DNA from 2 places in the Pantoea alfalfae genome. Region 1 is predicted to be linked to the other one. Evidence: predicted binding sites of a transcription regulator. Region 1 holds the regulator's gene; the other holds the start of a gene.

What was found. The regulator CRP, encoded in region 1, controls carbon source genes, mostly activating them, when cyclic AMP is high. The targets are predictions, from matches to a motif close to ATGTGANNNNNNTCACAT.
Region 2: K6R05_RS15380 (iron-containing alcohol dehydrogenase) is a predicted target of CRP. The motif match lies at 1,820-1,837, and genes of this name have one in related genera.

Annotation. Positions count from the first base shown of each region.
Region 1 covers NZ_CP082292.1:429,739-433,152, forward strand. Annotated here, with positions in the region: gene K6R05_RS01985 (YccS/YhfK family putative transporter) at 1-1,327, opposite strand, end outside; gene crp (cAMP-activated global transcriptional regulator CRP) at 1,385-2,017, opposite strand; gene K6R05_RS01995 (OsmC family protein) at 2,321-2,725, shown strand; gene K6R05_RS02000 (phosphoribulokinase) at 3,093-3,414, opposite strand, start outside.
Region 2 covers NZ_CP082292.1:3,249,412-3,252,825, reverse strand. Annotated here, with positions in the region: gene K6R05_RS15385 (dihydrodipicolinate synthase family protein) at 1-549, opposite strand, end outside; gene K6R05_RS15380 (iron-containing alcohol dehydrogenase) at 561-1,709, opposite strand; gene dtnK (D-threonate kinase) at 1,897-3,156, shown strand; gene K6R05_RS15370 (D-threonate 4-phosphate dehydrogenase) at 3,149-3,414, shown strand, end outside.

The DNA of each region.
Region 1 (3,414 bases):
GCATGATCAGCAGCACCAGCGACTCTGGCACCGCCATGCGCAGCGTGGCAGCCGCGATCACCAGACCGGCAAAAGTGCCCAGCGCCCGGTGCTGAATGCGGACACGGGTAGCGCTGTAGCCGTTCTGGCTGACGAACATGATGGTCATCAGGATCCAGTAGGGTTTGGGGATGTTGAAGAACAGCGCCAGCGCGCTGCCCAGCATCAGCATCACCGCAAAGCGACCCGCCGTGCGCAGCGACGACGAGCGAAACGAGAGATAACTGCGCAGCGCCGGTAACAGCGGCAGGCGGCGCTGGCGGTCTGCCATCAGATCGCGCTGGTAAAGCGGTTTCTGGGTGCGTAGCACCCGCGCAATGCGGTTGAAGTGATAAAGGCAGAAGTTACCCACCGGATTATCGGGATGCTGATGGGCAATTTTCTCCAGTGCGCCGAGCTGTTTATCCATCGCAAAGCGGTCGGGTAACTGGTGATAAAGAATGTTATCTGCCAGCACCCGCAGCCGGGCCGAGATGGTTTTGGCATTCCAGCGGATCACCGCTTCAGCATGGCTTTGCTCCACCAGCTTCTGGACTTCTTCCGGCCGATGCAGGCTGACCGAGATATGCTCCTGCAGATCGAGGGCCACCTGGAAAGCGCGCGTCAGCCTTTTATGGCTGTGATCGCGGCTTGCCGACAGCATATGCATCTGCTGATAACAGGTGTTAATCAGATCGACCACTTTCTGCTGACGGGCCAGCAGTGGCGGCAGCGCCTTTTCCGGATCGGTCAGCTGCGTCAGCAGGGTGTATTTGGCGTCGCAGTAGTTAGCCAGCTCGCGGTAGATCAGGCTCAGGCTTTCGCGCATTGGCTGCTCTTTCCACAGCCAGAACCAGAACCAGTTAAACAGCCCGTACCACAGCGTGCCGCCGATATAGAGCAGCGGGGGGACATAGATGGGCATGCGGCCAATCAGGCTGAGGGTAAAGATGGCGGCAATCAGGGTGCCGGGCAGCAGACGGCCATGCAGCGGGCTGATCTCACCCGTGACGCCGAGCAGCAAAGGCATAGCGAAGAGGATCAGCGGCAGTGGAATCGCATGCAGGGTGAGCCACTGGATCAGAAAGCTGCCGAGGGCAAACAGGCTACCGCCCACAATCAGACGTTTGAAAAAGCGTTTATGCGGCGTATCGAGACCGGCGATATTGCAGCAGGCGGGCACTAATGAGAACAGCAGACCTTTTTGCAGGTCGCCAGCCAGCCAGCCCAGCGCCACCGGCAGACAGAGCACCAGCGTTTGCCGCAAGGCATAATTGACTTCAGGATGGTAAATGATTCGACGCCACATCGGCCCAACACAAACAATAACGGCGTGATGTTGCCATCACGCCGTGGATGACAGGAATTAGCGGGTGCCGTAAACGACGATGGTTTTGCCGTGTGCGGAGATCAGGTTCTGATCTTCCAGCATCTTCAAAATACGGCCCACGGTTTCACGTGAACAACCCACAATCTGACCAATTTCCTGACGAGTGATTTTAATTTGCATGCCGTCGGGATGCGTCATGGCATCTGGCTGCTTCGCCAGGTTAAGCAGAGTCTGTGCAATGCGGCCGGTAACGTCGAGGAAAGCGAGGTTACCCACTTTTTCAGACGTCACCTGCAGGCGACGCGCCATCTGCGATGAGAGTCGCATCAGGATATCGGGGTTAACCTGGATCAACTGACGGAATTTCTTGTAAGAAATCTCCGCCACTTCGCACGCGCTTTTCGCACGTACCCAGGCGCTGCGTTCCTGACCTTCTTCGAACAGGCCAAGCTCACCAATAAAATCGCCCTGATTCAGGTAGGAAAGAATCATCTCTTTGCCTTCTTCATCTTTAATCAGAACCGCGACGGAACCTTTCACGATGTAGTAAAGCGTTTCTGCTTTTTCACCTTGGTGAATCAGCGTACTTTTGGATGGATACTTGTGAATATGGCAATGGGACAGGAACCATTCGAGTGTAGGGTCTGTTTGCGGTTTGCCGAGAACCATTCGCTATTATCCTCTGTTGTAATCGTGCCCAAAATACAGGGGGCAGTTTTCCCTGTCAGGCGGTGAAAGCTTCAAGCGTTTCCTTTTCAGGAAATTATTCGGGCCGCATCAGGCGCAGTGCGCATCATTCTTCCCGGCTTCGCCATCGGGTGACGAAAAATATTTTCAGCACTGTTTGTAGCACAGCTTTTGCCGACTGTCTTCTGTTGTCTCGCTTCAGCTACAGGCGGATTTCTCTGGATTGCTGTTTACCAGGCGAAAGCGTACTCTGGCGACAAAACAGCGTATTCCGGAGCAAAAATCATGCAGGCAAGAGTGAAATGGGTAGAAGGGCTGACATTCCTTGGAGAATCCTCATCCGGCCATCAGATACTGATGGATGGCAATTCAGGTGATAAAGCGCCCAGCCCAATGGAAATGGTGCTGATGGCGGCAGGTGGATGCAGCGCGATTGACGTGGTATCAATTCTGCAAAAAGGCCGCAACGATGTGGCTGATTGTGAAGTAAAACTGACCTCAGAACGTCGTGAAGAGGCGCCGCGAATCTTTACGCACATCAACCTGCATTTTATCGTGAGTGGCAAAGCGCTCCAGGATAAAGTGGTCTCACGCGCGGTCGATCTTTCGGCTGAAAAATATTGCTCGGTGGCCATCATGCTGGGTAAAGGCGTCAACATTACGCATAGCTATGAAGTGATCGAACTTTAGTAGCCGCAGGGGTTATTGCAGACCTGCTAACTTCACTTCCAGTATCTGATGCAGGTTGCTTTAAGACTGTGCCTGGTCCGGAAATCCGCTTTGAGATTGTGCCTGCGTTGTGAACAGGGTCAGAGCGGTTTGTGTCGGTCCGCTGTCAGATTGTGCCTGCATAGGGAATCCGCGTTGATACTGTGCCTGCGCTGGGAACCGGGTCAGATCGGAAAGTCGCTTAAGCCAATCCCTGGCCGCTCGTCCCGCGCCGTCCCTGGCGCGGGACGCTTTCCTTTTCTGACCCGGTTCCCTGCGTGTTAAGCATTTTCGCTGCTGTCAGATTGATCCTGCATTGGCATTAGTCTGGAAAGGCCCTTTTGACCTCTTACTCTATCCGCTTACCTTCCATCAGCCGCTTCACCAGCGGACCCATGATCAACTCCATCGCCAGACCCATTTTGCCGCCGGGCACCACCAGCGTATTGATGTGCGAGATAAACGAGCCCTGCAGCATTGCCAGCAGGTAGGGGAAGTCGATATCTTCCAGCGCCTGAAAGTGGATCACCACAAAACTCTCATCCAGTGACGGAATGGCGCGGGCTGCGAACGGGTTGGAGGTATCGATGGTTGGAACGCGCTGAAAGTTGATATGGGTGCGTGAAAACTGCGGTGTGATGTAGTTGATGTAATCTTCCATTGAGCGCACC
Region 2 (3,414 bases), 1.2 Mb from region 1:
CTCACAGTCGGCGGTAGCCTGCAGAAAGCCGCTCAGACTTTCATAGCTGCCTGCGGAGTCTTTAATGCCGATGATGTTCGGGTGCGCGGCCAGCGTACGAACGGTCTCTGGCTGCAGGGTATTGCCGGTTCGCGCCGGAATGTTGTAGAGGAACAGCGGCACCGTCAGCGCGTCAGCCACGCGCTGATAGTGGTCGATCAGCTCCTGCTGCTTCAGCGGCACAAACCATGGCGTGATCGCCGAGACGGCATCCACGCCAAGGCGGGCGATCTGTTTGCCGAGCCGGATCGTTTCACGGGTCGAAATCTCGCCGATATGCGCCACGATGGCCGCACGGCCATTGACTTCATCGACGCAGGTGGTGGTAACGGCAATCTTCTCCTGCTCGTTCAGCACAAAGAACTCGCCGTTGGTGCCGCCACAGAAGATGCCGTTTCCGGCGTTGATCTGGCGTCTGACCTGCTCACGCTGCCTTACCGGGTCAAAGGCACCTTCACGGTCAAAGGTGGTGACGATGGCGGTCAGTACGCCGTTGATTTTCTTATTCATGACAATCCTCATTACGCCTGGCAGGAAGGGAACAGCGTCAGGTAGACGGCGCGCACATCATCGGCGGTGACCGCCATCGGCACGTTTTTCATGAGGCGCTGCACGTCGAGTGCCGCTTCCACTAAATAAGGCAGGTGATCCGGGCCGATGCCCAGCGCTTCCAGGCTGGCAGGCAACTGCAGCCGCGCAACCAGCGCGGTGAAGTAGTCGACCAGCGCGTGTGATTTCTCTTTATCGCTTAAACGGACGTCAGCGTCGGGCAGCAGGTCATAGGCCTGAGCGAATTTGCTCACTGCGGCCGGACGGACAAAGCGCATGCAGGGGGCCAGCAGAATGGCGTTGGCAACGCCGTGTGGCAGGTGATATTTGCCGCCAAGCGGATAGGACATCGCATGCACCAGATGCGTCCCGGCATGGGCAATCGATGCGCCGCCATAATAAGAGGCCCAGAGCATCTCCAGCCGTGCCTGCAGATTCTCCGGCTCGCGCAGCGTGGTTTCGAGATTCGCGAACAGCTTCTTCATCCCAATCAGCGCATAGTTGTCGCTGACCGGATTGGCAACGTTGGCGGTGAAGCACTCAATCAGGTGACACAGGGCATCAATGCCGGTAGACGAGGCGATGTGCGGCGGCATGCTGGTGGTGAGTTCCGGCACCAGCGCCACCACATCGGGCAGCATCACCGGTGAAATAATGCCGACTTTGGTCTCTTTCTCCGGGATCGCCAGAATCGCATTCGGGGTCGCTTCAGAGCCGGTGCCAGCAGTGGTCGGGATGAGCATTGAACGGGTGCGACGCTGCGGTTTTTCGCCTGCCAGCAGGGCGTCCAGCGACGGTGCGCCGTTGATGCACAGCACCGAGAGCAGCTTCGCCACATCCAGTACGCTGCCACCGCCGATGCCAATCACCATGTCGGCCTGGCGCTGCGAGAGCGTTTCTATAATCGCGGCCACATCATGCTGGCTCGGTTCAGGTGGAACGCTGTTGACCACGCTGATACGCGGGATCTGATCCCGGAGTTGCCCCATCAGCGCCTGTACCGCCGGAATCGCCTCAATGTTCCGGTCAGTGACCACGACTGCCGTCGCTATCCCATCCAGCAGATAGCGCATGTCGTTTAACGCCTGATAACCGCTGATCACCGTGCTGTTAATGTTCATTTCATACCCTTATTTCTGTCATGTCTGAGCAGATGATTAATTTTGCTCAGCGCAATGCGATGTCAGTCACTCTCTGTGGCTAATTTTATAAGGCATATCGATTTCGATTAATTTGAACTTGCTCACATATAATCAATCATGATTGAATATAATCAAATGCAGCGGCAATAGCCTGACAGGAGTGAGGATGGGCTCATCAGTATGGAAAACCCCGGTGCTGGTTATCGCCGATGACTTTACCGGTGCCAACGATGCAGGTAGTGGACTGGCACAGGCCGGTGCCAGTGTACATGTGCTGTTCGGCTCCGCAGCAACGTTACCCGACGAGGCGGCGGATGTACTGGTAATCAGCACCGACAGCCGGGCTGTCAGTGCCACTCAGGCTGCAGAGCGCGTTACGCAGGTGGTGCAGCATTACGCGGCACAGCTTCAGCAGGGCTGGCTGTTTAAAAAGATAGACTCCACGCTGCGCGGCAATATCGGGGCTGAAACGGTGGCGGCACTGCGCGCCAGCGGCAAAAGGCTGGCGCTGGTGGCACCGGCCGTACCGCGTCTGGGCCGCACCACACGTGAGGGCAGCGTGTGGGTCAATCAGCGGTTACTGACAGACACCGAATTTGCCAGCGATCCTAAAACCCCGATCCGCAGCGCCCGCGTCATTCATCAGATGCAGATCGACGGCATGGAGATCGATCTCGCGACGCTGCATAGCGATCGGCTTGATGCTGTGTTAGCCGAAGCAGATGGCGTCGTGGTAGTGGATGCCGAAACGGAGGCCGACCTGGCGCGACTGATAACCGCTGCGTCGCGGCTGAGTGAGACGCCCCTGCTGGTCGGGGCCGCCGGATTAAGCGATGCGCTGGGCGCTGCGCTCTCCGTTCGCCCGTCGCAACCTGTGCTGGCGATGGTGGGATCGATGAGTCGTCAGGCAGAGCAGCAGATCGCCGCGCTGCGTACTCAGCGCGCCGTTGAGGTCGTCGATGTCGATATCCGTCAGCTGTTTCAGCAGTCCGCCTGGCCTGAGCGGGATCGCTGGATCGAACAGGCGGCCACCGCACTGCGTGCCGGTCGCCATACGGTGATCCGCACCTGCCAGCATGCATCCCAGCGGCACGAGATCGAGGATCTTTGCCAGCAGCACCGCGTGACGCGCCAGCAGCTGGGTGAGGCGATCTGTCAGCTGCTAGGCGAAATCACCCTGAGTCTGTGTCGGGCACGGCTGCCGCATGCGCTCTATCTGTCAGGCGGCGACGTGGCGATTGCCGTCGCGCAGGCGCTGGGGGCCAGCGGCTTTAAAATTCAGGGTCTGGTGGCGGGCTGTGTGCCGCACGGGGTCCTGCTTAACAGTGAATTTACTCTGCCGGTGATGACCAAAGCGGGTGGCTTTGGTGATGAAAATACCCTGGTAGCAGCCATTAGTTTTATTGAGGAGAAGTCGAGTGAGTAAAATTATTGCGATCACCATGGGCGATCCGGCGGGCATCAGCCCGGAAATCATCATCAAAGCGCTCTCTGAAGGTGAGCTGAATGGCATCCCTGCCGTGGTGATTGGCTGTGCCAGTACGCTGCGCCGCATTATGGCGATGAACATCACCCCACAGGCCGAGCTGCGGGTGCTGGATCGGGTAGCCGATGCGCGCTTTGCGCCCGGCATTATCAATGTGATCGATGAGCCGCTGGCCGATCCCGACGCGCTGAAACCTGG